DNA from 3 places in the Micromonospora sp. 050-3 genome. Region 3 is predicted to be linked to each of the others. Evidence: riboswitches for the same ligand, from Rfam matches in the RefSeq annotation. Region 3 holds a riboswitch; each other region holds the start of a gene.

Region 1 (9,399 bases), 2.1 Mb from region 3:
ACACCGCCGTCGGCCCGGTCCAGCGTCACGTGCTTCTCGATGAAGCAGGCACCGAGCGCCACCGAGGCGACCGCCACCCCGATGCCAGGCGTGTGGTCGGAGAGCCCGACCGGCACGTCGAACGCGCCGGCCAGCACCGGCAACCGGCGCAGGTTGCTGTCGGCCGGCGGCGCCGGGTAGGACGCGGTGCAGGCCAGCAGGACGATGCCCGCCGCGCCGCCGTCCCGGGCGGTGCGCACGGCGGCGTCGATCTCGGCGACCGTCGCCATTCCGGTGGAGATCACCATCGGCTTGCCGGTGCTGGCCACCAGTCGGATCAGCGGCAGGTCGACCAGCTCCGACGAGGCGATCTTGTACGCTGGCGCGTCCAGCGACTCCAGCAGCTCCACGGCGGTCGCGTCGAACGGCGACGAGAAGACCGTCAGGCCACGCTCGCGGGCCCGCTCGAAGATCGGGGCGTGCCACTCGTACGGGGTGTGCGCGCGTTCGTAGAGGCGGTACAGGTTCTCCCCGCCCCACAGCTCGTGCCCGCTGGAGATCCGGAACGCCGGGGTGTCGACGTCGATGGTGATGGTGTCCGGCCGGTACGTCTGGAGCTTGAGCGCGTGCGCCCCGCTCGCGGCCACCGCGTCGACGATGGCCAGCGCCCGGTTCAGATCGCCGTTGTGGTTGCCGGACATCTCGGCGACCACTAACGGTCGCTCCCCGGCACCGACCGCGTGCGGTCCGATCTTGATTGTCGCCGTCATTCCGACCTCTGCTCAGGTACGTCCGCACCGGGGTGCGGTGGTGCTGTCGTCGTCCACCCGGCGGGCGGACGACCTGGGACATCAGGGCGCCGGGAGCCGCCCCGGCTCTCGGCGTGCTCGGCGGTGGGGTCGATCACGGCAGCCGGCCGACGGCCAGCGCGTCGCGCCGCTCCGGCGCGAGCTCACCGTCGCGCGTCGGCCCGGCGCTCGCCGCTCGCCCCGGCTCCTCGTCGGCGGCGAGCGAACCGCCGTCGGCGCCGCCCACCGGGCCGGGACGACGCAGGCGGCCAGCGACCCGGTGGGCCTGGCGCAGCGCCGAGTACGCCAACCAGTCACCCCGCCCGACGAGGCGGTGCTTGAGCCCGGTCACGCCCGGGGGCAGCGGGTAGCCGCCGGTGGGCAGGTACCGACGGTAGTGCGCGGCGGCCCGGTGGAAGAAGTCGCGCCGCAGGTGTGGGTGCAGCCGGCCGTCGTTGCCCACCACCACCAGGTAGTGGCTGATCATCAGCTCGAACAGTTCGGCCTGCAACCGCTCGTCCGGGTGCTTCCGGGCGACCCAGTCCAACAGCCGCTCGTACTGGGCGAAGGCGTCGAAGTGCCGGCCGCTGCGGGTGGAGGTGATCGCGCCCTGGCGGCCCTGCCGGTACAGGTAGCAGACCCGGTCCAGCACGGAGATCTTCTCGGCCCCGATCAGCAGAGGGTGGCTGAACGGGATGTCCTCGTACCAGCCGGGGAAGAACCGCAGCTCCAGCTCGTCCATGAAGTCCCGGCGGACCACCTTGTTCCAGGCGGTGTGCTGCACCCGCAGCAGGTGCGGCTGGTCGGCCAGCCGGGTCACGCCGGTGATGCCGCGCAGCAGCGGGCTGCTCGCGTCGACCTCCCGCCGGCCGTCCTCGTGCACCCGCAGGTGGTCGAGCATCAGCACGTCGGGCTGGTGCTGGCGCAGCCGGTCCAACACCGCCGCGATCGTGCCCGGCGGCAACCAGTCGTCGCTGTCGACGAACCAGACGTACCGGCCGGTGGCCACGTCGAGCCCGGCGTTGCGGGCCAGCCCCAGACCCACGTTGCTGCTCAGGTGCACGACCCGCACGCCGTCGCGGCTGACCGCGTACGAGCGGAGCATGTCGCCGCAGCCGTCCGGGGAGGCGTCGTCGACGGCGATCAGCTCGACCGCGTCCGACTCGCCCGCCGGGATGTCGGCCCGGATCGACTCGAGGCACTGGTACAGGTATGCCTCGACGCCGTACACGGGCACGACGATGCTCAGCAGCGGTGCGTGCGTCGGCTCATTGACCACGTCCGCCACCTTCAACGACCCGGGTGGCCGGCCCCGGAACCTGACGTTGCCGCCGATGGTGGACTCTCTGAACTCCCGCCCAGCGGAAGGTTAACGCCGGGCCGGTGGACGGTCTCCCGGCCGGGGAAACGCGGGCTGGTGGGGCGGGTGGGATGCGTCCGGTTCACCCGGGAGTGACCCGGTAGGGTGCCTCGGTGCGGCCCTGCCGGGTCGTCGTGGGCGTCGCCGTCGCGCCGTCCGACGCCGCGCCGAGGAGGCTACGACAGTGCTGGTGACCCTGCCGAGCGCCGGGATCCCGGCATGACGAGCGTCGCCGCGATGTCGGCCGCCCGACCCGCACCCGCCCCGCCCCGGCTGCCCTCGCTGACCGGGCTGCGGTGGATCGCCGCTCTGCTGGTCTTCGGCTTTCACGCCGGCACCATGCGGATCATCGCCGAGCCGGACTACAAGGCAGTGGTTGACGAGCTGTTCACCCTGGGCCTCTCCGGGGTGCAGTTCTTCTTCATCCTCAGCGGGTTCGTGCTGGTCTGGTCGGCCCGCGAGGGGGACTCCCGGCGTACCTTCTGGCGGCGACGGATTGCCAAGATCTACCCGAACCACCTGGTGCTGTTCGCGGCGACGCTGGGCGTCGCCTGGTATTTCGCCGACCCGGTCCTGCCGGCGGCGGCGTTGGAGAACCTGCTGCTGTTGCAGGCGTGGGATCCCCGGCCGGGCTGGTTCTACAGCATCAACACGGTCAGCTGGTCGCTGTCCTGCGAGTTCTTCTTCTACCTCTGTCTGCCGCTGGCGCTGCCGCTGCTGCGCCGGGCCCGACCGAAGGTGCTCTGGGCGCTGATCGTCGCGCTGCCGCTGCTGATCCTCGCGCTCTGGCCGGCGCAGGAGTTGGTGCCGGAGGTGAGCCGCTGGTGGTTCACCCAGATCTTCCCGCCGGTACGGTCGCTGGAGTTCTGGTTGGGCGCGGTGGCTGCCGAGTTGATGCGCCGCCGGCTCTGGCGTGGTCCCAACCTGGCCGTGGCCACCGGGATCTTCCTGGTCACCTGGGTGGTGGCCGCGCAGTGGATCCGCGCCGAGCTGTGGACCACGCTGCTCGCTGTCGCGTACCTGTTGGTGATCACCGCTGCCGCGGACGCGGACGTGCGGGGTCGGCGCTCGCCGTGGCGGTCCCGGCCGCTGGTCTGGCTCGGTGAGGTCTCGTTCGCGTTCTACCTGGTGCACGTGCTGGTGATGACGAGCGTGCTGCGCTGGAGCGGAACCTGGGGGATCGGCTTCGCGGGCTGGCGTGGCCCGGCCGTGGTGTTCGGCTTCCTGGCGGCGACCCTGATCCTCGCCGGGCTGTTGCACCGCTTCGTCGAAACCCCGATGATGCGCCGGCTCGCGCCGCGCCGTGCGGCCCGTCCGGCGCCCGTTCCCCGACAACGCGCGGCCGGCGACGATGGCGCGCGAGACCTCGGAAGCAGCGCCCGCGGTGAGGTCGACGGACCTGCCGGCGCTGTCGGTCAGACCGGCGCTCGATCAACGTACGTCGACCTGAGCTGACAGCGTCCACCCTGGTCAAAGGGGTCGGCGCGGCGTAGTTCGACACGCCCGTGGTCGGTGCGCCAGGCTCGGCGCGACGGTAGCGTGGGGACGTGCTTCCGGTCGCGTTCACCTGTCCGCTGTGGTGGGTGGCGCGCTGGGCGACTCGGGTGCTGACCAGCCTCGCCGTCGTCGCGGCCCTGGCGCTCGGCGCAGGCCCGGCCACGGCCGCCTCGTCAACGCCCGGCCCGGTGCCAACGTCGAGTGCGGTGTCGGCCTCGGTCGCCGCCGGGTCGCTGGCGGCCTCCTGCTGGCTCGCCGGAGCACCCGGTGCGGCCCGCCCGGCCCCGGCGATACCTCCGGAGGTCACCGAGGAGCCGGTCCCGACCTGGTCGGTCGACATGCCGGTGGCGCTCCCCGGCGATCAGGGCACCATCGCGTCCGGCGTGCTGTCGGTCCGCGCTGCCGAATCTGACCGGCTGCCCCTCGTCGACGGTCCGAGCGGTCGGGCTTCCCGGGCCCCACCCGGGCGCTGAGCCACCGGGACGACCGTCCCGTCACCGCGCCCTGTCGACCCACAGCTCCCGGACCCGCCGACCCGTGGCCCACAGTGGCCCGTTGGCCGGCGCGGCTCCCCATCGCACTGCTCTCTCCCCGAGGTGCCGACCATGGAGACCGTCGTCTTCTACCAGTTCGTAACCGAGGTGCCGCAGGCCGCCGCCATCTGGTCGACGCTGTTCCTGCTGACCCTGGGCCTGCTCACCGTGCTGGCCGCCCGCCCCGAACGGGACCGGCCCACTGACGACCCGCTCCCGGCCGGGCCCACTCCTCGGGAGCTGGCCGCCGCCGAGGCCGTCGACCTGCGCCGCTACGCCGAGGAGGTGGCCGTCGCCGCGGCCGGCGCGGCCACCACCGCCAAGCGGTGGCGCGCCGCCTGGCTGACCGCTCAGGAGCAGCTGGAGCGGGCCTGGATCGGGTACGACGAGGCGGACACCGCCACGCGCCGCTTCGCGGGCGTCGGGACACTGCCCACCCCACAGACCCCGCACACCCCCGCCGAGTACGCCGCCCGGGAACGCTATCTGCACCGAGCGGCGATGGCGGCGTACTGGCGGGGCGACCTGACCATGGCACAGCTCGGCGACGTGTTCGGGCACCGGCGCGGCTGGGATCCCCGGCGACACCCGGTCGAGCAGGAGGTGCTGATCAGCCGGGTGATCCGGGATGCGCGGCTGGCCGACTACCAGGTGGCCGCCGACCGTGAGCGGGCCGCCTGGCGCGACGCGGAGTTGGCCGCCGAGTCGGCTCGTGCCCTCGCCGAGGAGGCGTACGCGGCGGCGGCCCGGCTCCGCCCCGCCCCGGTGCCCGCGCGTCGGACGGTGGCCGGGGCGTTGCGTCCCGCCGTCGTGGCACTGTGGCGCCCGGCCCGGGTGGGTTGAGCCCAATCCGTGATGTGAGGCCGGTCACCCCATTGCGAAATCGGACGTGCGGCGCGATCGGCGGCATTGTTCCCGCGATTGTGGTCGCGTTCTTTGCGGCCTGTCCGGTTGTCGCCCGTAGGCGTCACCGCAACCGGTTGTCCCATCGAGTCACATCATCGGCAATACGCGCAGAAATTGTCGCGCCAATTGGGGTTTACGCAGGTGAACCTGGCTTGGCAGGGCGCTGAGACGCCAGTAGTGTCGTCTCGTCCGGTGCGGTAACCGATCGCAAGACGCGACGCCGCATCGACCCGCTTAATCGTGATCAACGAGCCGGGGACCCATCAGTAAGTCTGGGGTGAATCCGCGAGCCACGGCCCGCGGTAGGGCGATCTTCCCGCCCGAATCCGTCAGCTAACCCGGTAGGCGGTGTCGGAAGGAGTCCCGTCCTCGTGCAGCACCTTTCCACCCCTCGGTTGTTCCCTCGCCTCCACGGCGCGGCGGTGCACCCGCTCATTCGTCCAGTGACGGTGAGCTGACCCCCGGGTCATCGCCTTTCCCGCCCGGCCGCGCCGGGCGTTCCCCTGAGCGGTTCACCATCCGCGGACCACGGTCCGCGCGCTGGCGCCTGCCCGGATGCCGGTCCGGCCCCGGTGTGCCGCTCTCCCCCCGACCCGTGGAGGACCCCGTGAAGCACACCCTGAAGCGTCAGCTCCGCCGCCTCGCCACCGAGCGCCCGTACCAGATCGTCGCCGCGTCCGCCGCGGCCCTCGCGATCGCCACCACCACCGGCGCCCTGCTCACCACTGCCGACGACGCCCCGGCCGGCCAGCGCACCGCGACCACTGTCGCCGAGATGCGCAGCGACGTCGCCGCCTCCCGCGGCGATGTCCGGGACGCGTCCCCCTCGGCCAGCGCCGCGCCGACCACCGCCGCCCCGGCCACCAGCGCCGCGTCCCCCGCGGCCAAGGCCAGCAGCAACCCTGACCTGACCCGCAAGCCGCAGCCGCCGAAGCCGCCCGCGACCAAGGTGCTCGACTACGACTACGAGGCGCAGAACACCTACTACAACTGCGGTCCGGCGGCCACCCGCAACGCGCTCAGCGCCGCTGGCATCGACCGCACCCAGGAGGAGCTCGGCGCCGAGCTGGGCACCACCGAGATGGGCACCAACTCGGCCGAGGACACCACCCGGGTGCTCAACGCCGAGGTGAAGGGCTCCCCGTACCGGACCCGGATGTTCCTCGGCGCGCCCAGCCCGGCTCAGATGGACCGGCTCCAGGCCGACGTGGTGAAGGCCATCACCGACGGGCGGGGCGTGGTGGCCAACGTCGTCGGGGACGCCACCGACACCGACGGCAGCTGGCACTCCTACGGTGGCGGGCACTACATCGCCGTCGTGGGCTACAAGGACAACGGTCGCACCGTGCGGATCGCCGACTCGGCGAACCCGGCCGACCCGTCGTACTGGATCACCACGATCGACCTGGCCAACTGGATCGCCAGCCGGGGCTACTCCGCCTGACCCGGGCACACTGACCGCCGCGGGCGCCGTCCTCCACAAGGGGCCGGCGCCCGCGGCGTTTGTCCGCGCGGTCCGCCGTAACCGTCATCGACGGCTCTCGTACCAGGCCGTGAACCATGGGAGACTGCGGCCGTGGTGGAGAAAACGGGTGGTCACGCCGGCCGCAGGCCGGTCCTGCTGCTGCTGCACGGCATGGGGGCGACCGGGGACGTGTGGTTGCCCTGGGCGCCGTACCTCGAGCAGCACTGGCCCGGGCGGTGGCTGGCACCGGACCTCGCCGGCCACGGCTGGGCGTCGCCGCTGCCGTCGTACTCCTTCGTGGGCTTCGCCCAGCAGATCGCGCAGGCACTCGCTCCCGACGACCGGCTGGTGGTGCTCGGGCACTCGCTGGGTGGGGTGGTCGGCCTGGCGCTGGCCGCCCGCGAGGCCGGGACGCCGGTGGACGCTGTGGTCGGGCTGGGCATCAAGGCGCTCTGGTCACCCGCTGAGCTGACCCGCGCCGCCGAGGTCGCCGCCCGCCCGGTGAGCTGGTTCGCCAGCCGCACCGAAGCGGCGCGCCGCTACCTGCGGGTCGCCGGGCTGGCCGGCTTGGTCTCGCCCGACCACCCGGTGGTGGACGCCGGGCTGCGCCAGGTCGACGGCCGGTGGCGCCTCGCCATGGACCCGGCCGCCTTCGCCGTCGGCGAGCCCGACCTGGCCGCGCTGCTGGCGGCGACCGACGTGCCGGTGGTGCTGGCGCGCGGCGAGAACGACCCGATGGTCACCGACGAACAGCTCAAGGAGTACGGCGTACCGGTCGCCACCCTCCCCGGCCTCGGGCATAACGCGCACGTGGAGGACCCGGCCGCAGTGCTGGCGTTGCTCGACCCGTATCGCTGAGCGGCTACGCCGGTGTGGACGCGGTCAGTGTCTCGGCCGGTGCCAGCTCCCGGCGGGCGGCGGTCAGGAACGCCTCGGCGTACGACTCGGCCGGGAAGTCACCCAGGTAGCGGCGGCGGGTGGCCCAGCGGGCCTCGGCCAGCGGGTCGGTGTCCAGCAGCGCGGTCAGCACCTCGTCCACGTTGGACATGTCCCGGCGCAGCACGTAACCCGACCCGGCCAGCGGGAACCGCTCCACGAACCGGTCGCCCTCGTCGCCCATGTCGGCGACCGCGTACGGCTTGCCGGAGTAGAGGAAATCCGAGATCACGCCGGACACGTCGGAAACCAGCGCGTCGGCGGAGTTGACGCACTCGGTCAGGCTCAGCTCCCGAGCCGCCGCGCCGACCACGTGCTGGCGGCCGGTGCGGGCCCGGTCGGCGACGAGCAGCTCGGTCAGGCGGCCCAGTTGGCGGGCCGATGCCGGGTTCTGCGCGGTGTACGGATGGGCCCGCAGGATCACCGTCGCGCCGCGCTCCAACAGTCGGCGCAACAGTTTGTCGGCCACCGGCAGCGAGCAGTAGTCGGCGTCGGCGTGGTGCCCGGTCCAGGTCGGCGTGTAGAGCACCGTCGGGTGCGCCAACCCTCGCGCGGGCTCCGGGCGTACCTCGATCGACTCGACCTGCGGGCGACCCACCACCACGAACTTGTCCGCCGGGATCTGCACTCCGGCGCGGGCGTACCTGTCGATCGCCGCCTGCCCGGCCACGAAGATCCGGTCGAAGATCCCCGACACCGGGTTGGCGCTCGGCGCCTTGTCGCTGTCGCCGTGGTGCAGCTGGATGTGGGTGAGCTGGGTGAAGCGGACGCAGTGGCTGTTCTTCGCACCGTGGTTGACGTAGAACGCCGCCCGCAGGCTCGGCACCAACGCCTCGTCCATGGCCGCCAGGGTGGGGCAGTAGACCACCGGTACGTCGGTGGCCGCCGCGATCGGAGCCAGGAACTCCGGCTCACGCAGCACGACCAGGAACGGTCGGCCGATCCGTTCCAGGTACGGCAGCCACATGGTGACCTGGTATTCCGAGCCGGGAGGCGCGGAGAAGTAGAGCAGGAACTCCGGCTGGTGCCGGCGCAGCGCGGCGGCCACCGACCCGCCACCGGCTCGCGGCCGGAACCGCCGCCGGGCCAGCTCCAGCGCGACCGCCCCGGCGCCCGCGCCGACCAGCAGGCTGGCGGCCAGCGCCACACCGGCCGGCAGGGCGAGCGCGGCGGCGAGCGCCAGGGCGGCGAGCAGCCCGAGCAGAGCCGTGCCGAGCCGGTCGGTGATCAGCGGCGTCCAGGCGCGTACCCGCAGATTTGCCGCCCGGATCTCCAGACTGCCGGCGGTGCGCAGGGGCCCCACCAGCAGCACCAGCCCCAGCAGGACCAGCCCGGTGGCGACCAGCGCGAGGTTGAGCCCGCCGTCCAACCGCCGGGAGTAACCGACCAGGATCGCCGCGGCGATCAACGCGGTCTCCGCCACCAGGTCGGCGCTGGGCCGGATCCGCTGTTCGGCGGCCGAGGCGGCCAGCGCGGCGACGGCCAACGCCAGCCCCCAGCCGGTGGCGCCGGTCAGCGCCAGCACGACAAAGGCCAGCACGGCCAACCCGGTGGTCAGGCACCGGGCGGCCAGCTTTCGGACCAGGTCGCCGCGCATGTCGCTCCGTTCGTGGTTCCGCAGCCGCCGGGGTCAGTTGGCGGACGTCGCGCCGGCTGGCGTCTCGAACCGACCGGACCCGGACTGGGCCGGCACGCTCGGCGTGGGCCCGTCGCCGGGTGCCCGGCGTACGTCGATCACCTGGCCGGTCAGGTCGGAGATCAGCACGTCCAGCGACGACTGGGCGACGGCCTCAGCGGCGAGCAGGGTGTGCTCCGGCTCCTCGCCGAAGGCCCGCGTCCGCATCGGGGTGGCGGTGCGCTCCGGATTGATGCAGTTGACGCGAACACCCACGTCTGCCCACTCGTCGGCGAGCGCCTGGGTGAGGTTGACCAGGG
Region 2 (9,399 bases), on a different contig from region 3:
GCACTGTGACGGCGGCGGCGGCCAGCGCGTCGGCCGCCGCCCGGTGCGCCGGGGTGTTGAGCGTGGACATCTGCGCCGCCGGCAGCTCCGCGAGCCGGAACTTCATGGTCAGCACCCGCGTGACCGCCTCGACCAGCCGGGTCCGGGGCAGCGATCCACCGCGCAGCGCGGCGAGAAGCCCGTCGTACGCCTGACCGACGTTCGGGGTCATCAGGATGAGGTCGTTGCCGGCGTTGAGCGCCCGGACCGCCGCCTCGCCGGGAGCCCAGCGCTTCGCGGGCGGCATGTTCATCCCGTCGGTGATCACCACGCCCTTGAAGCCGAGTTGGCCGCGCAGCACATCGGTGAGCAGCTTGTGCGAGAACGTCGCCGGGGTCCCCGGGTCAATCGCGCGCGCGTCCAGGTGACCGGACATCACTGCCATCGCGCCCGCGTCGATCCCGGCGCTGAACGGCGGCCAGGCACCGCTCTGCAACGCCGCGGCGGACTGGGTGAGCACCGGAAGGTCCTGGTGGGAGTCGTCGGCGCTGTGGCCGTGCCCGGGGAAGTGCTTCAGGGTGGCCGCGACCCCAACCGCCTGGAGGCCACGGACCGCGCCGCCCACCTGCGCGGCGGCCTGCTTCGGGTCGGCGCCGTACGACCGGGAGCCGATCACTGTGCTGCGGGTGGCCAGCACGTCGGCCACCGGGGCGAAGTCAATGTTGATGCCCATCGCGGCCAACTCGGCGCCGGCGGCCCGCCAGGCGGCCTCGGTGAGCTTCGGGTCACCGGCCGCGCCGGCCGCGAGGGCGCTGGGCAGCACTGTGACCCCGTCGGTCACGCGGGTGACGACGCCGTACTCCTGGTCGGTGCCGATCAGCAGCGGCGCGGAACCGGCGGCGAGCCGACCGGCGGCGGTACGCAGCCCGGTGGTGAGCTCGTGCACCTGCTTGGGGTTGTCGACGTTCGTGGTCTCCTGGTTGCCCTTGGTCGGGTCGTCGGCGCTGAAGCCGACCAGGATCAGGCCGCCCAGTCGGTACTTGGCGATCATGTCGGCGGGGGTGTCGACCCCGGCGAGGGCCTGGTTACCGGCCGCCGAGCCGGCGGAGACCTTCGTCGCCGAGTCGCCATAGGCGTACGGCATCAACACCTGGCCGACCAGGTCTTCGTCGGACAACGTCGCCACCAGCGCGGCAGCGCGGCTGGCGGGGTCGCTGGCCGGCGGCGCGGCCGGGACGCTCGGGCCCGCGGACGTGCCGGCCGGGCTGGGCGTCGGTGTGGGGCGCTCCGGGTCACCTGAGCAGCCGGAGACGAGCAGGGCGGTCAGGGCGGCGACAGCGACACTGGCGCGCCACGGGCGATTCGACACGCCGCCCATCCCACCAGCTTCTCCCTTATCGGGGCAACTTGACCTTACCGGTCGTCACCAGCGCGACGGCGTACGGCCAGCGGCACGCCGGCCGGTTCAGCCGACCCGGGTGAGCAAGGTCACCGGGGCACCGTCGCCGGCGTACCGGTAGGGCTCCAGGTCAGCGTCCCACGCCGTGCCGAGCGCCTTGTCCAGGGCGTGCGCCAGCGCCTCGGGGGCACGGGAGGCCGCCATCAGCGCCCGAAGTCGGTCCTCGCCGAGCTGGATGTCGCCGGCCACGCCGACAGTTGCCCGGAACAGGCCACGGGCTGGCACGTACATGAAGCGCTCACCGTCGGCGCCGGGACTCGGCTCCTCGGTGACCTCGAAACGGATCATGGGCCACTGCCGTAGGGCAGCAGCCAGCTCGGCGCCCGTCCCCGGACGACCGGTCCACCCGCACTCGGCCCGGCGTGCGCCGGGGTCGACGGGCTGAGCCGTCCACTGCAGGTTGACCGGCGCGGCTAGGACGCGCGCGATCGCCCACTCGACGTGTGAGCACACGGCGAGCGGGGTCGAGTGGACGTATACGACGCCACGGTTTGGCACGGTGACCTCCCGGAGAGCGAGGTGCGTCTTCCCCTACGACCTCGTCCACCCAGATGGCTGCTGCAACACATGATGACTCCTGTGACGCGTGGTGCGCCAGGGAATCGGAAAAAACGCCGGGTGGAATAGCCGGACGGGTGGTCGCCGTTGCCTCTCAGGACACCGCGACGACCAGCGTGATGTCGTGGTCCTGTACAGTTCCACCGGCGGCTTATGCCGCGTTACACCTTCGCGGGTCGAGTCACGTACGACCCGCACACAGCCCCCGGACGTCCAGTCCTCCCGTACGTCTTGCAAGGAGTACCTCCGTGGCGAGCAACACCTCTAAGACCGCGCGCGCGTCCGTCCGGGCCGGCCAGGCTGGCCAGGGTGGCGCCCTCAGCGTGCTGGGCGAGTTCAAGTACCTCATCCCGCTCAACGGCGGCAAGCACGCCTACGTGCGGAACCTGACCAACGGCAAGACCGCGCACCTGCGCACGGACTCCGACGCCTTCGTCGAGGAGATCCGCGTTCTGGCCGCCGCCGGCCACGCCGCCAAGATCCGGGCGGAGATCAACAACCTGGCTGCCACCCACCCGGGTGACGGCTGGGAGGCCACCGAGAAGCGCCTGGTCGCGGCCGGCGTCTTCGAGGGCTGAGCCCTCCCCCACAGCACCAACTGAACCGCCCGCCGGGACTTCCCGGCGGGCGGTTTGGCGTGTCCGGGGGGCGGGTCAGCCCGGATCGAGCAGGGCGACCTCGCCGGTAGCCAGGTCGTAGAGGCCGCCGACCACCGCCACCCGGCCGGCGGCCACCGGCCCGGCCAGCAGATCGTCCTCGCGCAGGGTGCGCACAGTGCGCCGGACGTGCCGTCGGATCGCCAGCGGCTGCACCGCCGGATCGTCGAGCCCCGCCTCGGTCACCGCCGGGGCGATCTCGTCCACCAGGTGCGCCAGCGACCCGCCGGGACGCTGCCCGGTGCGCAGCGCCTCCACCGTGGCCTGCACCGCGCCGCACCGCTCGTGGCCGAGGACCATCACCAGTGGTACGCCGAGCTGGCCGACCACGTACTCGATCGAGCCGCAGACCGCGCGATCGAGCACGTGCCCCCCGGTACGGATCACGCAGATCGCGCCGAAGGTCTGGTCGAAGATCGCCTCCAGCGGCACCCGGGAGTCGATGCAGCCCAGCACCACTGCGTACGGCTGCTGGTCGCCGGAGGCCGCGGCGGCGGCCGTGACGTCGTGTCCGTGCACCGGCTGGCCGCTGACGAACCGCCGATTGCCGGCGAGCAGATCGGCCAGCGCGGCGCGGGGCGTACCGCCGGCCTGCCGCCCCTGCCCCGACGTCGCGCCCATGGGCGCTCCCGACGACCCCATGCCGTTCAGCTTGGCCCGCCGCCGTCCGGTACGGGCGAGGTCGGGAATGTTCGCCACGGCGCGATTGGCGTGGTCTCATGGCGGGTAGCCGGTGTTACCGCCGGGTATCCCGGTGCTGGTGGTACTGGGCGGCCCTGGGGAGGTGGCGATGCCGGAGCGGTTCGAGGTCGGTCTGCCGGACGACGTACGGCTCAACGTCGAGGCGACGGGACCGACGGACGCCCAGGTCACCGCCATCCTGCTGCACGGCTGGACGCTGGACGGGCGCGCCTGGCACCGGCAGGTCGACGCGCTCACCGCACCGCCGTTCGGCGACGCGGTACGGGTGGTCGCCTACGATGCGCGGGGGCACGGCCGGTCCAGCTGCATGGCGCTGCCCACGGCCACCCTGGCCCAGTTGGGTGACGACCTCGCCGCGGTGATCGACGCGGTCGCGCCGACCGGCCCGGTGGTGCTGGTCGGGCACTCGATGGGCGGCATGACGATCATGGAGTACGCCCACCGCCACCCCGCGCACTTCGCCGCCCGCACCGCCGGCCTGGTCTTCGTCTCGACCACCGCCGAGGGGCACACGCACACCGTCTACGGGCTTTCGCCGCGGATCGCCCGGTTGATCCGGCTGGCCGAGACGACCGGCGCGGGCGTGCTGGCCCGGTGTGGCTCGTGGCGCGCGCCCCGGGCACTGCTGAACGCGCTGCAACCGAGCATCCGGTGGATGCTCTTCGGTGACCGCTGCGAACCGGCCGACATCCGCCTGGTGACGTCCGCTGTGGCTCGGGCCTCGCTGCGCTCGATCGGCGGGTTCCGCGCCTCCATCGGCACCCAGCACCGACTGGACACCCTCGCCGCGTTGGCCCACCTGCCGGCTGCCGCCCTGGTCGGCGACCGGGACCGGCTGACCCCACCTCCGTGCGCCGAGTCGATCGCGGCCGCCCTGCCGGCCACCGAGCTGACCGTCTGTCCGGGCGCCGGGCACATGCTGATGATGGAACGGCCGGAGGAGGTGAACACCGCGCTCAGCGGCGTGCTGCGGCGGGTGCTCGCCGAATCGCCGCCGGCCCGCAGTGGCGCGATCCCCGCCGAGGCGGGTGCCTGAGTACGTTCGCGCACCTCGGGCGCGGCGGGTCGGGCCCAGGGCCGTACTCTTCTCGGTTGGCCCGCGCGGTTCCCGCCGCCTGCCGGCGACCTCTGAAGGAGCGTGCGTTGACCGACCAGACCGGCCTGGAGCAGGAGATCGCCGTCGAGCAACGACACCTCGACCGGGTGTACGCCCGACTGGTCGAGCTGCGGCAGTCGGCCGTCCGCGCCGAGCGTGACGGTTACCGGATGGCCCGGGTGGGCACGCACGGCTCCCTGGTCGAGCGCGACGCGATGGTCTTCCACGCGGCGCAGCGGCGGCACACCCTGGACGCCGAGCACGAGGGGCTGGTCTTCGGCCGGCTGGACCTGCGCGACCGTCAGGTGCTGCACGTCGGGCGACTGGGGATCCGCGACGAGAACGCCGTCACGCTTGTCGTCGACTGGCGCGCGCCGGCCGCCGCCGCCTTCTACCAGGCCACCCCGGCGCAGCCGCTGGACGTGGTGCGGCGCCGCACCATCCAGTCCCGCGCCGAGCGGGTCACCCGGATCGAGGACGACCTGCTCGACCCGACGGCAGCCCCGGAGGGCATGACCGTCGTCGGTGACGGCGCATTGCTGGCCACCCTCTCCAAGGCCACCGGCCGGGGCATGCGCGACATCGTGGCGACCATCCAGCGGGAGCAGGACGAGGCGATCCGTTCGCCCGGCTCCGGGGTGACGATCGTCGCGGGCGGCCCCGGCACCGGCAAGACCGCTGTCGCCCTGCACCGGGCCGCGTTCCTGCTGTATTCCGACCGCAGCCGCTACGCCGGCGGCGGCATCCTGGTGGTCGGCCCGTCGTCGGTCTTCGTCGAGTACATCGGCTCCGTGCTGCCGTCGCTCGGTGAGGACGCCGCGACCCTGCACTCGCTGGGCACCCTCTTCCCTGGGATGACCGCCACCCGCCCCGACCCGCCCGAGGTGGCGGCGGTGAAGGGCTCACTGCGGATGCGCCGGGTGCTGGAGCGGGCGGCCCGCGACGCGGTGCCGGGCGGCCCGGGTGAGCTGCGGCTGCTCTACCGCGGCACGCTGCTGCGGCTGGACCGGGCCGCGCTGGACCGGATCCGGGACCGCGCGCTGCAACGCGGCGCACGACGCAACGAGGTGCGCCGGGCCGGTTTCGACGGGGTGTTCGCCGCGCTCTGGGCGCAGGCCCGTGAGCTGAGCAGCGGTCGGCTGCCGGAGCAACCGGCCTTCGAGGCGGAGATCGCCGAGCGGGCGGAGTTCCGGGAGTTCCTCAAGGCCTGGTGGCCTCGGCTGCACCCCCGGCACGTGCTCGGCTGGTTGGCGCAGCCGGATCGACTGCGCCGGTACGCCGGGGGGATCCTCTCCTCGGCGGAGATCCGGCTGCTCAACGCCGCGTACCGGAACCTGGACTCGGCCGGGCTGACCATCGCCGACGTGGCGCTGCTCGACGAGTTGGACGCGCTGCTCGGTAAGCCCGCGCAGCCAGCCCGCGCGCGACGCGATCCGTTCCAGCTCGCCGGCGGCGTCCGCGAGCTGAGCACCCTCGGTGAACGGCAGCGGGCGGCCCGCGCGGCGGCCCGGGAGCGTCCGGAGGACTACCGGGAGTACGCGCACGTGGTGGTGGACGAGGCGCAGGACGTCTCGCCGATGCAGTGGCGGATGATCGGTCGACGCGGCCGACTGGCCTCCTGGACAGTTGTGGGCGATCCCGCGCAGACCGCGTGGACCGGCGATCCGGAGGAGCTGACCCGAGCCCGCGACCAGGCGCTGGGCCGGCGCAAGCGACACGACTTCACGCTCACCACCAACTACCGCAACTCGGCGGAGATCTTCGCGGTGGCGGCGGCGGAGATCCGCCGGCTCTACCCGGACCTGCCACTGCCGACCGCCGTGCGCTCCACCGGCGTCGAGCCGATCGAGCTGGTGGTGCCCGCGACGGGGTTGGAGACCGCGACAGTGGAGGCCGCCGCCGGCCTGCTGGCCGAGGTGGAAGGCACGGTCGGGGTGATCACGCCGGTCCCCCGCCGGGACGAGGTCGCCGGTTGGCTCGGCGCGCTCAGCGCGCCGAGGTTGCAGGTGGTGACCAGCCTCGAGGCCAAGGGCATGGAGTACGACGGAGTGGTGCTGGTCGCCCCGAGCGAGATCCGGGCGGATCCGGGCGCCGGGGTGCGCACCCTGTACGTGGCGCTTTCCCGGGCCACCCAGCGGCTCACCACCATCGACCCGACCGGCTGACAGGTGCGGACTGCCGCCAGCGGGAGGGCGCCGCCCGCACACTTGCACACATTGCGATGTGAACATATATTTGACCGGGTCCCGACCAGCGGCGGAAGGTGGTTCTCGTGGGCGCAGGTCATGACCACCACCATGGGTCCGTCGCCAATGCCGCACACCAGCACCGAGGTCGACTCTGGGCGGCATTCGGGCTGCTCGCCACCCTGATGGTGGTCGAGGCGGTGGTCGCCCTGCACACCGGCTCGCTCGCCCTGCTCTCCGACGCCGGGCACATGTTCACCGACGTGCTCGGCATCGGGATGGCCCTCGCCGCCATCACGGCGACCCGGCGGGCCACCGGCGACCCGCAGCGCACCTTCGGGCTCTATCGACTCGAGGTGCTCGCCGCGCTGGCCAACGCCGTCCTGCTCTCCGGCGTCGCCATCTACGTGGTGATCGAGGCGATCCGCCGTTTCGGCGACCCGCACCAGGTCATCGCCGGCCCGATGCTCGCGGTGGCAGTGCTCGGCCTGCTCGCGAACATCGCCGCCTTCGCGCTGCTGCGCGCCGGTGCCCGCGAGAGCATCAACCTCCAGGGCGCTTACCTGGAGGTGCTCGGTGACCTGCTCGGCTCGCTCGGCGTCATCGGCGCGGCGCTGCTCATCACCGTCACCGACTGGTGGTGGGCCGACCCCCTGGTAGCGGTCGCCATCGGCGTGTTCATCCTGCCGCGCACCTGGCGGCTGGCCCGCGCCGCCATCCGCATCCTGGTGCAGGCCGCCCCGGAGCACCTCCAGGTGACCGCCGTGCACGACCGGCTGGCCGCCGTCCCCGGTGTCGTCGAGGTGCACGACCTGCACGTCTGGACGCTCACCTCGGGCATGGAGGTGGCCTCCGCTCACCTGACCATGGCACCCGGCGCGGAGGTCGGTGCGGTGCTCACCGCGGCGCGTACGGCCCTGCACGACGACTTCCGCATCGAGCACGCGACGTTGCAGATCGAGCCCGGCGCCGCCTCCGGAGCGTGTGGCTCCATCGAGTGGTGAGTGCGGCTTCGGAGCATTCCTCGACTTTCGTCGTAATTTTCCGTGGTGACGCACGCACCGTCCGTCACATTGGCTGCAGCGGCCCCATCGGCACCGGTAGGCTCGGTCCCGGCCTCCACCAGGCGGCGCCCTCCCGGCGCCGGTGGTGGTCGCCGCCTAATCGCCCAGCTGGGCGAACCGGGGAACCATGTTCCTGGGGTGCATCCGCGTCAGCGGTAGGGATCTTCCGTCCCGAACCCGTCAGCTAACCCGGTCGGCGGCTGACGGAAGGACATGCGCAGTGGCACCAGCACGACCACCCGCCGCCCGACTGGCGGCCCTGATCGTCGCGATGTTCGCCCTCGGCGTCGCGCTTCCGGCCGGCACCGCCTCGGCCGCTCCCCCGACCGGCCAGCGGGCCGCCGCACCCGACTCCGACGAGGAGGGCGGCACCCCGGCTTTGCGCGCCCAACTCGAGGCGGCCAGCAAGGGCTACCTGGATGCGAAGCGCGCCCTGGACACCTCGGTGCAACGGCAGAAGCAACTCGCCACCCAGCTGAAGACCATTGAGGTCGAGATCGACCAGCGCAACGGCAAGGTCGGCGAGATCGCCGAAGTGGCCTACCGCACCGGTCGGCTCGGTGCGATGTCGGCGCTGCTCAACAGCAACACTCCGGAAGGCTTCATGGACCGGGCGGCCGCGCTTGACGCTGTGGCGGCCAACGAGGACCGGGTGCTGCGCGACCTGCTGAACAGCAAGGACAAGGCCAACCGCACCCGGGTCGCCCTGGACGGCGAGATCAACGAACAGCGCAAGCAGGTCGCGGTGATGGCCAAGCGCAAGGACCAGGCCGAACGGGCCCTGACCGTGGCCACCACACCCAAGCCGCAGACCACCGCCGACACCGACTCCAACCGGGGCACCTCCAGCGCCAACGCGACGGCCGCGCCGCGCAACTCGGACGGCTCCTGGCCCTCCGAGTCGTGCAGCGTCAACGACCCCACCCCGGCCAGCGGCTGCATCACCCCACGCACCCTGCACGCGCTCAACCAGGCCAAGGCCGCGGGCTTCACCCGGTACGTCTCGTGCCACCGCCCCAGCGGCTCCGGTGAACACCCGAAGGGCCGGGCGTGCGACTTCGCGGCGCAGAAGGGCGGCTTCGGCGGGAACGCCACCGGCGGCGACAAGACGTACGGCAACAACCTGGCGGCGTACTTCATCCGCAACGCGGACCGGCTCGCCGTGCTCTACGTGATCTGGTACAGGCAGATCTGGCTGCCCAGCAGCGGGTGGAAGTCGTACAGCGGGGCGCACGGCACCCCGTCCACCGACCACACCAACCACGTACACCTGTCGGTCTACTGACCCACGCGTCGTGATGCCTGTGAGCCGTCGTGATGACTCACAGGCATCACGTGCGTCCGGGCCCGGCTACGTCGCCGGGCGTACCCCTGATGTCGTCGCTCGTCGGACGACCCGGCCGCGGTCGGCGGGCAGCATCGCGGTATGCCTCGGATCCGACCCACCACCCGCAAGGCGCTGCTCACCCTGCACCTCGTCACCTCACTCGGCTGGCTCGGCACCGACCTGGTGCTGCTCACCCTCGGCATCGCCGTGCAGCGGGGCGCCGACCCGGCTGTGGTCTATCCGGTCACGGCCCTGGTCGGCACGGTGCTGTTCGCGCCGCTGAGCGTCCTGGTCTGGCTGATCGGAGTCGCCAGCTCGCTGCTCACCCCGTGGGGCCTGCTGCGCCACCGCTGGGTGCTGGTCAAGCTCGTG
Region 3 (9,399 bases):
GCCGGGCGAAACCGGTTGCGGATCCGCTGAGCGGTCGGGGATCGTGCTCGGATGCCGACGGGGACCGGGTACCACGACGAGCTCGGTGAATTCTTCGCACAGAACGCGACCACCAGCCCCTACAACGCGTACACCGATCGGCCGGCAATGCTGGCGCTCGCTGGTGACGTCGCCGGTACGGACATCCTCGATGTCGGTTGCGGTGCCGGTCACTATGCGGCTGAACTGTTGGCGCGGGGCGCCCGGGTGACTGGCATCGACGCAAGCGCCACACTGCTCCGCCATGCGCACTCACGTGCCGTTCAGGCGCAGTTGCGCCTGCACGACCTGGAGCGGCCATTGGACTTTGCCGCTGACGCGTCCTTCGACGGGGTCGTCTGCGCGCTGGTCATCGGCCATCTGACGAACCGGCGGCAGTTGCTCACCGAGATGCGTCGGGTGCTACGTCCCGCCGGCTGGCTCGTCATCTCGACCACCCATCCGACGGCTGACTGGCGACACTTCGGCGGCTCCTACTACGACGATTCCTGGGTCGATCTGCCGCACGGGCCGGGCGCCCTCCACTTCCAGCGGATGACGCTGGAAACATTCCTCGGCGAACTCCTGGACGCCGGATTCCTACTGGAGAAGCTCGTCGAGCCACGGCCGCGCGTCGAACTCCGCAAGGTCAACGAGGACGCCTACGCCCGCCTCACCGAACGGCCGTCCTTTCTCGCTGCCCGAATGCGTTCTCGGAACTAAAAGGGTTCCTGCACACCACGCCTGTCTGACTCTCCTGCTGCCCGACGTTTGGTGGGTGCGGACCGCCCGGCGGGTGGTGAATCCGGTGGACCGGCACCGGCCGTGGTTGGAAACTGCAGGGATGGAACCGACACAGACGGCGCTCATCGTGCCGATACCCGAGGCCGAGGACGCGGTGGGCCGGTTCCGGTCATCGCTCGACCCGGCCGCCTCGTGGGGCGTGCCGGCGCACGTGACCGTCCTCTACCCGTTCCTGTCGCCGCAACAGATCAATGAGCAGGCCCTGGCGGCGCTGCGCGAGACCTTTGCCGGGATACCACGGTTCGACGTCGCACTGACGCACGTCGACTGGTTCGGTGACGCGGTCGTCTGGCTTGCCCCGCAGCCAGACCTGCCCTTCCGCGACCTCACCAAGGCAGTGTGGCAACGGTTTCCCGAGGCACCCCCGTACGCCGGGGCGCACAGCGACGTGGTGCCGCACCTGACCATTGGTCACGACGCCGCCAAGCCCGTGCTGAGCCACGCCGCGGAAACTGTCTCCGCGCACCTGCCGATCAACGCGGCCGTCGACAGGGTCCGGCTCATCGCCGGAACACCTGACGTCAGCCCGTGGCGCACCGTCTGTGAGTTCCGGTTGGGCACCCACCCTTAGCGGCGGCTGGTACGGGCTACAAGCGATCTCGGCATGACCTCCAGGCGCGGCCGGTGGCCGGATTTCCCCGGACGCCCCGCCCAACAGGTCACGGCTTGTCGATCAGCGCGATCAGTGCGGCGTCGCCCTGCGCGTTGATCACAGGATCAGGAGCGGCTCCCATTGTGACTCGACGGCAGCCGTCGAGTTCGACGTAGGTGTGCGGACCGCTGCCGGTCAACGGACTCAGCACCGCGAAGCGGCTGGCGTGGGTGTTGCACGGGTTCGCCGGCCCGGACGAGCGCAGCGCACCCTCGATCGCTGCCCGTCGGTCCTCCGGCAGCACCGTCCCGTGCGCGAAGTCGCCGGCTGGCATGCGGCTTCCCTGCCGATTCTCCGGCACGTCGTAGACGCAGAGGCGGACCTGCTGCCCGGCGGGGAGCGGCTCCGGCAGGGCCCCGGGACGGGCGTCAGGGTCGCTCGTCCTCGCCAGCGCTGTCATGTCGCAGCCCGCCGTGGGCGACTCGGCGAGCTGATGGGTTGCCACGGTGGTCAGCGGCAGGGCATGAAGGGCTTCACTGACCGTGTCGGGGAGATGGTTGTGGCAGGTAGCGAGTGGTATGCCGGGCCGTGTCCACCGGCCCTCCGCGTCGACGAGCGCGAGCCAGGGCGCCATCTGCAGGTTCGCCCGGCAGAGGCCGCCGGGATTCTGTGGCGCATCAGGCAGGCGGAGCACGGCGGCGAGGGCGGCGAGAGCGGCGGCGTCGTCGCTGCGCTGTTCCGCCACCAGCACGTCCTCGCCCCCGTTAGCGCGTTGCTCCAGCCGGCAGATGACGGCCTCGGCGGGGATGAAGTCATCGCCGAGGCGGGGCAGGGCGGCTGCCTCCTCGGTCCGGACATTGAAGCCGCGCTTGACCATCTCCGGTGCAGCCTCGACGCACGAAGTCCACTGCCCCTGTCCGCCGGAATCGCCCGCCATCGAGGGGGCACGGTTGCCATCGGTGAGGATCTGCGCCCCTCCGACGCCCAGCCCAACGGCCACGGCAACGGCAACGGCGAGCGCGGCGCTCCCGATCAGGCGCTGCCGGTGCCGGCGGACCCGCCTGGCCACCTCGACAACCCGATCTGGTGGCGGCGTCAGCGGGGGTACGGCGTTGGTCAACAGGAGCCTGATGTCCTCATCCTCACGCGTCACTTCTCGACCTCCAGGCGGCGAACAGCTCAAGATTCGGATCGGTACGCAGAATCCGTAGGGCACGGAAGGCCTGCACCTTGACCGTGTTGTGCGAGCAGCCGAGCACTTCCGCTGTCCGCTGCACCGTCAGGTCCTCGACGTAGCGGAGCACCACGATCGCCCGCTGCTGCCGGCTGAGCCGGGCCAACGCGCGGCGTACCGCGTCCCGATCGGCGGACTCACCGGCCATGTCGCCACGGGAGGGCTCGTCCGGTGGCTGGCTCGGAATCTCACTGCGCCAGCGCCGCCACCACGAGACGTAGGTGGTGAACAACGCTCGGCGCAGGTACGCCTCGGGATGCCCGGCACTCTTGATCGTGGCCCAGCGCCGCCAGACGTCCGCCAGGACCGTCTGCAACAGGTCCTCGGCCCGCCCGGCATCACCGGTAAGCAACCAGGCCGAACGCAGCAGTGCATCGGAGCGCGCCGCGACGAACTCGGCGAAGCCTTCCGGTGGCACCAGGTCCCGAGGTCGTTGCATCGTGTGTGTACCTCCCACCACTTGAACGCTGTGGAGGGCCAGCGAGGTTAACGCACGGACGGCCGGGGTTCGGGGCGTTCAGGGTCTTGTCGGCCGCGAGCGCTGCTGGCCGCAACAGCATCGAAGGCCCTGGCTGGGACTCTCGTCCTGGCCAGGGCCTTCGCAGTGGAGCGGGTGACGGGAATCGAACCCGCACTGTCAGCTTGGGAAGCTGATGTTCTGCCATTGAACTACACCCGCAAGCGGCACCACTGTACCCGAGTCGTCGGGCCCGTGCACCCAGGCACCCCCGCCGGCCGCGGCTGTCCGCGGACCGTGCCGCCGTGTTGATCCACTCGGTTTCCTGGAAGTCGGGGCATCCGGATCGCCGGGACACCGCGATATTGCGGAAGCCGAGTTGATCTTCCCGGGTGGCGGGGCGCGGGGCCCGCGCGGACGCCCGGTGCCGACTCCGGTACGACGGAGCCGGCACCGATGATCTTCCGACTGTGGTCAGGCGGCCGTGTACTGGACGTCACGGCTGAGGCGGGTCGGGCGCGCCTGCGGGACGGCGAGGGGCGCGGCCACCGCCGACGGGGCGTTTGGGTCGAGCCAGACCCGAACGGCCGGCCGACCAGGCGGGAGGCCCGGAATGCCCGCGATGTGCTGCTCGCGGCGGGTGAGCATCGCCACGTCGACGGTGAACTCGAAGAGCCGCCAGTCGACCTGCGGCTCCGCCCGGGCGCTCTGCGCCAGCTGCGCGACCCGGACCGGATCGGTCACCGGACGGGCCCGCCCCGCCACGTACGCCTCGTCGTCGCTCTCCTCAGCAGGGAACGAGTGCAGCGCGTAACGGCCGTCACGTTCAAGGTCGCGGCGCTTGGGTGAGTCGATGATGAAGCAGAACAGCCCCTCGGCGGTGATGACCGGGGAGACCGGATGGACGCGGGGCCCGCCGTCGGCGCGGACCGTGGCCAGATAGCCGAAGCCCGGCCCGTATTGCTGGAGGAGAACGCGGATCCCGTCGGCGAGTCGGGGCTCGTCGGCGGCGAATTCGGACCAGGAAGCCATGTGGGCATTCTATCGAACAAATGTACGAGCAGCGACCTCGACGCGCTGGTCACCGGCACCGAATCCGGCCACTTTTGGCAGCGCGGCTATGGTGGTCCGATGCTGCTCTCCGACCGCGACCTGGTCTCCGAGATCAAGGCCGGCACGCTGGGCCTGGAACCGTTCGAGCCCACCCTGGTCCAACCGTCCAGCATCGACGTCCGACTCGACCGGCTGTTCCGGGTCTTCAACAACCACCTCTACACCCACATCGATCCGGCCATGCAGCAGGACGACCTGACATCGGTGGTCGAGGTCCCCGACGGTGAGCCGTTCGTGCTGCACCCGGGGGAGTTCGTGCTCGCCTCGACGCTGGAGGTCATCTCGCTGGGTGACCAGCTCGCCGGCCGGCTGGAGGGCAAGAGCTCCCTGGGGCGGCTCGGGCTGCTCACGCACTCCACCGCCGGCTTCATCGACCCGGGATTCTCCGGCCACGTGACGCTGGAACTCTCGAACGTGGCGAACCTGCCGATCACCCTGTGGCCGGGCATGAAGATCGGGCAGCTCTGCATCTTCCGGCTCTCCTCGCCGGCCGAGCACCCGTACGGCTCGGTGGTCTACGGCTCGCGTTACCAGGGCCAGCGGGGGCCAACACCCAGCCGCGCCTGGCAGCACTGGCGCACCTGGCCCACCCGCTGAGGTTCACCCGCTAGCAACAAGACGACGAGGGCCCGCCGCGACGAATCGCGACGGGCCCTTCGGTCACCCAGGGTCAGCCTGGGCGGCCGTAGCTGTGGATCGGGCCGTCATCGACCTTCTTCATCTTGACCGGTTGACCGGCCTGCGAGGCGTGCACCACCCAGCCGCCGCCGACGTACATGCCGACGTGGTGGATGTCGCTGTAGTAGAAGACCAGGTCGCCGGGGCGCAGGTCGCCCTTGCTGACGTTCTTCGTGACCCGGCTCTGCGCGGCGGCGTTGTGCGGCAGCGACACGCCGGCCTTCGCCCAGGCGGCCAGCATCAGCCCGGAGCAGTCGTACGAATTCGGGCCCTCGGCACCCCAGACGTAGGGCTTGCCGATCTGTGCGCAGGCGAACTTGACAGCGGTGCCCGCAGCGCCGCCGGGGTAGCTGCCCGGGCAGGGCGCCGGGCGCAGTGGACCGCCGCCGCCGCTGCCGTACACCTTGAGACGCAGCTTCTGCAGGCGGTCGATCTCGTCGTTGATCTGCTTCTTCTTCGCCGCCAGCTGAGCTTCGGTGCGGGTCAGCTGGGCCACCATCTCGTCCAGCGGCGCCTTCTGCGCGGCCAACTGGTCGCGCAGGTCGGCCACCTGGCGTACGTCCTTCTGCTGGTTGTGCGCGAAGCGGTCGAGCATTTCGAGCTGGCCGACGACCTCGCTGGGCGACCGGCTGCCCAGCACCGCGTTGACCGTCGAGACGTTCTCGCCCTTGTAGGCGCGTACGGCCAGGGCGCTGACCTTGTCCATCGCGGCGTCGACCTGGCGCTCCAGCGGAGTGATCCGGGCGGCCAGCGCGTCGGCCTGCTTGCGCTTCGCGGCGAGGTCGGTGCGGGTGGCGTTGTGCCGTTCGATGATCGGTTCGAGCTTGTTCCAGTCGGCGTCGATCTGGCGCTCGATCTCGGCGACGGACGGGTCGGCGTGGGCCGCCGTGGCACTGCCGGTCAGGACGACGGCGATGCCGGCCAGCGCGGCGAGAGCGGTGGTGAAGCGGGACCAGCGTGGGCGCGGCACGATCGACGTCGGGCCGGCTGATGCCGACCGCTCGGACGACGGCCGCGGGGCATGGAGTGCCACCGGGGTCTCGTACTCCTTCTTCCTGACCGCCTACCGGGTTAGCTGACGGGTTCGGGCGGGAAGTCGGCGCCCTACCGCAGTGGCTGCGGATTCACCCCGAGGGACCTGGGTCCCCGGTTCGCTCGGAAACGACTCGGCGGTGTCGGTCCGTTACCGCCCGGGCTGGGCGGAGCTGCTGTCGGGCCGACAAATGACCAGAGTAGAGACGCCTGTTACCGATCCGCAACCCGTGCGGCCGTGACACTCCGTACGGATTGGACGAGGTCACCGACAGTGTGTGAAGAATTCTTTCCATCCACTTCGATAGATAGAAAGGTATTGACGTGACCTCCCGGACGGCGCGATGGTGACCTGACCTCACTCCGCGAGAATCTAGGGGGTTCGATGCACCATCCAACCCTGTCGGCCGGCTGGCGCGCACTGCTCGCCGCCACAGTGGTCGCCGCCGCGACAACGGTGCCACTCTCCGTCGGCCCGGCCGCCGCCGCGCCCACCACCGACCGCCAGCAGCAGTACGCCGCAGCGGCCACCGAGTACGGAGTGCCGGCCGTCGTGCTGCTCGGCGTCTCCTACCTGGAGTCGCGCTGGGACACCAACGCCGGCACACCGAGCACCAGTGGCGGCTACGGCCCGATGCATTTGACCGACGCCCGGCACGTGGCCGCCCTACCCGGGCGGGGCCACCACGACGCCGGTGCCGAGGATCCACGCGGCGACGACTCCCGTCCCGCCCGGGTGCCCGCGCCCCGCCCGGTCGAGGCCCCCGCGCCGTCCACCGCCGCGTTGCAGACCGTTGACGCCGCCGCCGCGTTGACCGGCGCCACCCCCGAGGCACTGCGCACCGACGCGGGCCTCAACATCCGGGGTGGGGCCGCGCTGCTGAGCGCGTACCAGAGGGATCTGGGCGCGCCGGTCGGCGCGGACACCGACCCGGCGGCCTGGTACGGCGCGGTGGCCCGCTACTCGGGCGCGGACAGCGCCGACGCCGCGGCGGCCTTCGCCGACGAGGTCTTCACCACCATCGGCGCTGGCGAAGCCCGGGTGACCGACGACGGCCAGCGGATCACCCTGCCGGCCCGTGCGGTACGGCCCGAGCGTTCCTGGTTGGACCGGCTGGGCCTGCGCCGGCTGGCCCGCCCGGACGGTGTGGAGTGCCCCCGCACCATCTCCTGCGAATGGATCCCGGCGCCCTACGAAGCGTTCGGCGACGGGGACTACGGCAACCACGACCTCTCCGACCGACCCGCGCGGCAGAAGATCGAGTACATCGTCATCCACGACACCGAGGCGAGTTGGGCCACGACCCTGCAACTCGTCCAGGATCCGACCTACGTGAGCTGGCACTACTCGCTGCGTTCGGTCGACGGGCACATCGCCCAGCACGTGAAGACCAAGGACGTCGGCTGGCACGCCGGCAACTGGTACGTCAACGCGAAGTCGATCGGGCTGGAGCACGAGGGCTTCGCGGCGCAGGGCACCTGGTACACCGAGGCGATGTACCGGACCTCGGCGAAGCTGGTCCGGCACCTGGCGCTGCGGCTGGGCATCCCACTGGACCGCCAGCACATCATCGGCCACGACAACGTGCCCGGCACCATCGCCTCGAACGTGCGGGGGATGCACTGGGATCCGGGCCCGTACTGGGACTGGACGCACTACTTCGACCTGCTGCACGCACCTCGACTGGACACCGGCACCCCGGCCACCGGGCTGGTCCGGATCGACCCGGACTACGCCACCAACCAGCCGGCGTTCACCGGCTGCGTCACCGCGGGCGTGCCCTGCGCGCCGCGTGGCTCCTCGTCGGTGGTGCTGCGCAGCGCGCCGTCCGCGGACGCGCCGCTGGTCAACGACATCGCGCTCCGTCCGGACGGCAGCCCGAACACGATGGTCGTGTCGGACCACGGGGCCCGGGCGTCCGCCGGGCAGACGTACGCGCTGGCCGGACGACAGGGCGACTGGACGGCGATCTGGTACCTCGGGCAGCGGGCCTGGTTCCACAACCCGGCGTCCGCGCCGACCGCCAGCTGGACCGTCGGCGTGGTGGCCACGCCGAAGCCCGGACGGACCACCATTCCGGTCTACGGACGGGCGTACCCGGAGCAGTCCGCGTACCCGGAAGGGGTGCCCTACCAGACAATCTCGCCGCTCCAGTACACCCTGGCGGCCGGGCAGCGGTACGCCGTCGGCGCGGTGCTGGCCGGCGAGTACTACCGGGCCAGCACGTTCGACGGCTCCTCGCCCGGCGACTGGACGGTGATTCGCGGCAAGAACCGGTACGCGCAGATCCAGTTCGGCCACCGGATCATGTACGTCGACCTCGCCGACGTGCAGCTGCTGCCGTCCCCGGTCGGCGCGCCCCGCTGAGAACCACGAAGGCCCCCGGTCGGTGACCGGGGGCCTTCGTGTTGCGCGAGGTGGGTCAGCCAGGTCTGCGGAACCCGGCGACAGGCATGGTGTTGATGCTGGACACCTGCACCGGCTTACCGGCACGTGGCGCGTGCACCATGGTGTTGTTCCCCAGATACAGCCCGACGTGACTCAGGCCGGAGAAGAAGAAGACCAGGTCACCGGGGCGGGCATCGGCTCGCGAGACGGCCTTGCCCTCGTTCCACTGGTCACCGGTGTGGTGGGTGAGGTAGATCCCGGCCGCCTTGTAGGCGTACTGGGTCAGCCCCGAGCAGTCGAACGAGTTCGGCCCGGTGGCACCCCAGACGTACGGCTTGCCGACCTTGCCGCAGGCGGTCTTGATCGCGGTGCGTGCCGCTGCGCTGAACACCCCGTTGATGGTCGGGCAGGCAGCGGTCTTGACCGTGGTCTTGGGCATCGACGCCTCGAGCTGCTTGATTTCGGCGTCGATCTGCTTCTTCTTGGCCGCCAGCTCGTTCTGCTGCTTGGTCTGGGTGACGATCAGCGCGTCCAGCTTCTGCTTCTCGCCGTCGTACTTGGCCCGCACGGCAAGCACGCCCTCGACCTGCTTGCGCTCCTGCGAAGCGAGCCGGTCGAGGATGGTGAGCTGCTCGGTGAGCGTGTCCGGCTTGGCGCTGACCAGCAGCGCGCCAATGTCGTGCGACGGGCCCGAGATGTAGTAGCGGGAGGCGAGGTCGCCGACCCGGTTGAGCGCCATCTCGCTTTGCAGCGCCAGCGGCTCGATCTTCTTCTGGAGGTCCGCCGACTTCTGCCGGTTGACCTTCAGCTGCGCCCGGACCTTGTTGTACTGCTCGATGGTGGGCTCCAACTGCTCCCACTTCTTGTCGATCTGCGCCTCGATCTCGTCGACCGTGGGCGCGGCATGTGCCGGCGCGGTCAGCAGACCGGCGCCGACCGCCGCCGCGGCGACCAGGATCAGCACCCGGTGCGCGGCGCGGCGCAAGCCGCCAGAGCGAGCAGACGCGTTCAGGTCGTGACGATGAGGGGGCATGGTTGCCACCGGCACCGACTCCTTTGCAACCGACCGCCGGGCGCCTCGC

What was found. Region 3 has a riboswitch for cyclic di-AMP ahead of ACLJOK_RS16350 (NlpC/P60 family protein). Riboswitches for the same ligand answer to the same signal wherever they lie in the genome.
Region 1: it holds a riboswitch for cyclic di-AMP, as region 3 does, so the genes downstream of both, ACLJOK_RS26220 (C39 family peptidase) here and ACLJOK_RS16350 (NlpC/P60 family protein) in region 3, are expected to answer to the same signal.
Region 2: it holds a riboswitch for cyclic di-AMP, as region 3 does, so the genes downstream of both, ACLJOK_RS01225 (coiled-coil domain-containing protein) here and ACLJOK_RS16350 (NlpC/P60 family protein) in region 3, are expected to answer to the same signal.

Annotation. Positions count from the first base shown of each region.
Region 1 covers NZ_JAJPVX010000002.1:2,419,935-2,429,333, forward strand. The annotation lists gene pseI (pseudaminic acid synthase) at 1-749, opposite strand, end outside; gene ACLJOK_RS26200 (glycosyltransferase family 2 protein) at 883-2,046, opposite strand; gene ACLJOK_RS26205 (acyltransferase family protein) at 2,347-3,582, shown strand; gene ACLJOK_RS26210 (hypothetical protein) at 3,675-4,097, shown strand; gene ACLJOK_RS26215 (hypothetical protein) at 4,230-5,000, shown strand; cyclic di-AMP (ydaO/yuaA leader) riboswitch at 5,285-5,426, shown strand; gene ACLJOK_RS26220 (C39 family peptidase) at 5,659-6,507, shown strand; gene ACLJOK_RS26225 (alpha/beta hydrolase) at 6,640-7,386, shown strand; gene ACLJOK_RS26230 (CDP-glycerol glycerophosphotransferase family protein) at 7,391-9,061, opposite strand; gene ACLJOK_RS26235 (D-ribitol-5-phosphate cytidylyltransferase) at 9,095-9,399, opposite strand, start outside.
Region 2 covers NZ_JAJPVX010000001.1:250,860-260,258, reverse strand. The annotation lists gene ACLJOK_RS01260 (glycoside hydrolase family 3 protein) at 1-1,357, opposite strand, end outside; gene ACLJOK_RS01255 (DUF3145 domain-containing protein) at 1,445-1,936, opposite strand; gene ACLJOK_RS01250 (hypothetical protein) at 2,245-2,574, shown strand; gene ACLJOK_RS01245 (carbonic anhydrase) at 2,650-3,351, opposite strand; gene ACLJOK_RS01240 (alpha/beta fold hydrolase) at 3,443-4,390, shown strand; gene ACLJOK_RS01235 (HelD family protein) at 4,498-6,615, shown strand; gene ACLJOK_RS01230 (cation diffusion facilitator family transporter) at 6,723-7,640, shown strand; cyclic di-AMP (ydaO/yuaA leader) riboswitch at 7,784-7,915, shown strand; gene ACLJOK_RS01225 (coiled-coil domain-containing protein) at 7,921-8,985, shown strand; gene ACLJOK_RS01220 (hypothetical protein) at 9,127-9,399, shown strand, end outside.
Region 3 covers NZ_JAJPVX010000002.1:300,465-309,863, reverse strand. The annotation lists gene ACLJOK_RS16385 (class I SAM-dependent methyltransferase) at 52-741, shown strand; gene ACLJOK_RS16380 (2'-5' RNA ligase family protein) at 863-1,393, shown strand; gene ACLJOK_RS16375 (hypothetical protein) at 1,482-2,567, opposite strand; gene ACLJOK_RS16370 (SigE family RNA polymerase sigma factor) at 2,557-3,087, opposite strand; tRNA gene ACLJOK_RS16365 (tRNA-Gly) at 3,254-3,327, opposite strand; gene ACLJOK_RS16360 (pyridoxamine 5'-phosphate oxidase family protein) at 3,580-4,137, opposite strand; gene dcd (dCTP deaminase) at 4,237-4,815, shown strand; gene ACLJOK_RS16350 (NlpC/P60 family protein) at 4,889-5,929, opposite strand; cyclic di-AMP (ydaO/yuaA leader) riboswitch at 5,943-6,078, opposite strand; gene ACLJOK_RS16345 (N-acetylmuramoyl-L-alanine amidase) at 6,314-8,296, shown strand; gene ACLJOK_RS16340 (NlpC/P60 family protein) at 8,352-9,365, opposite strand.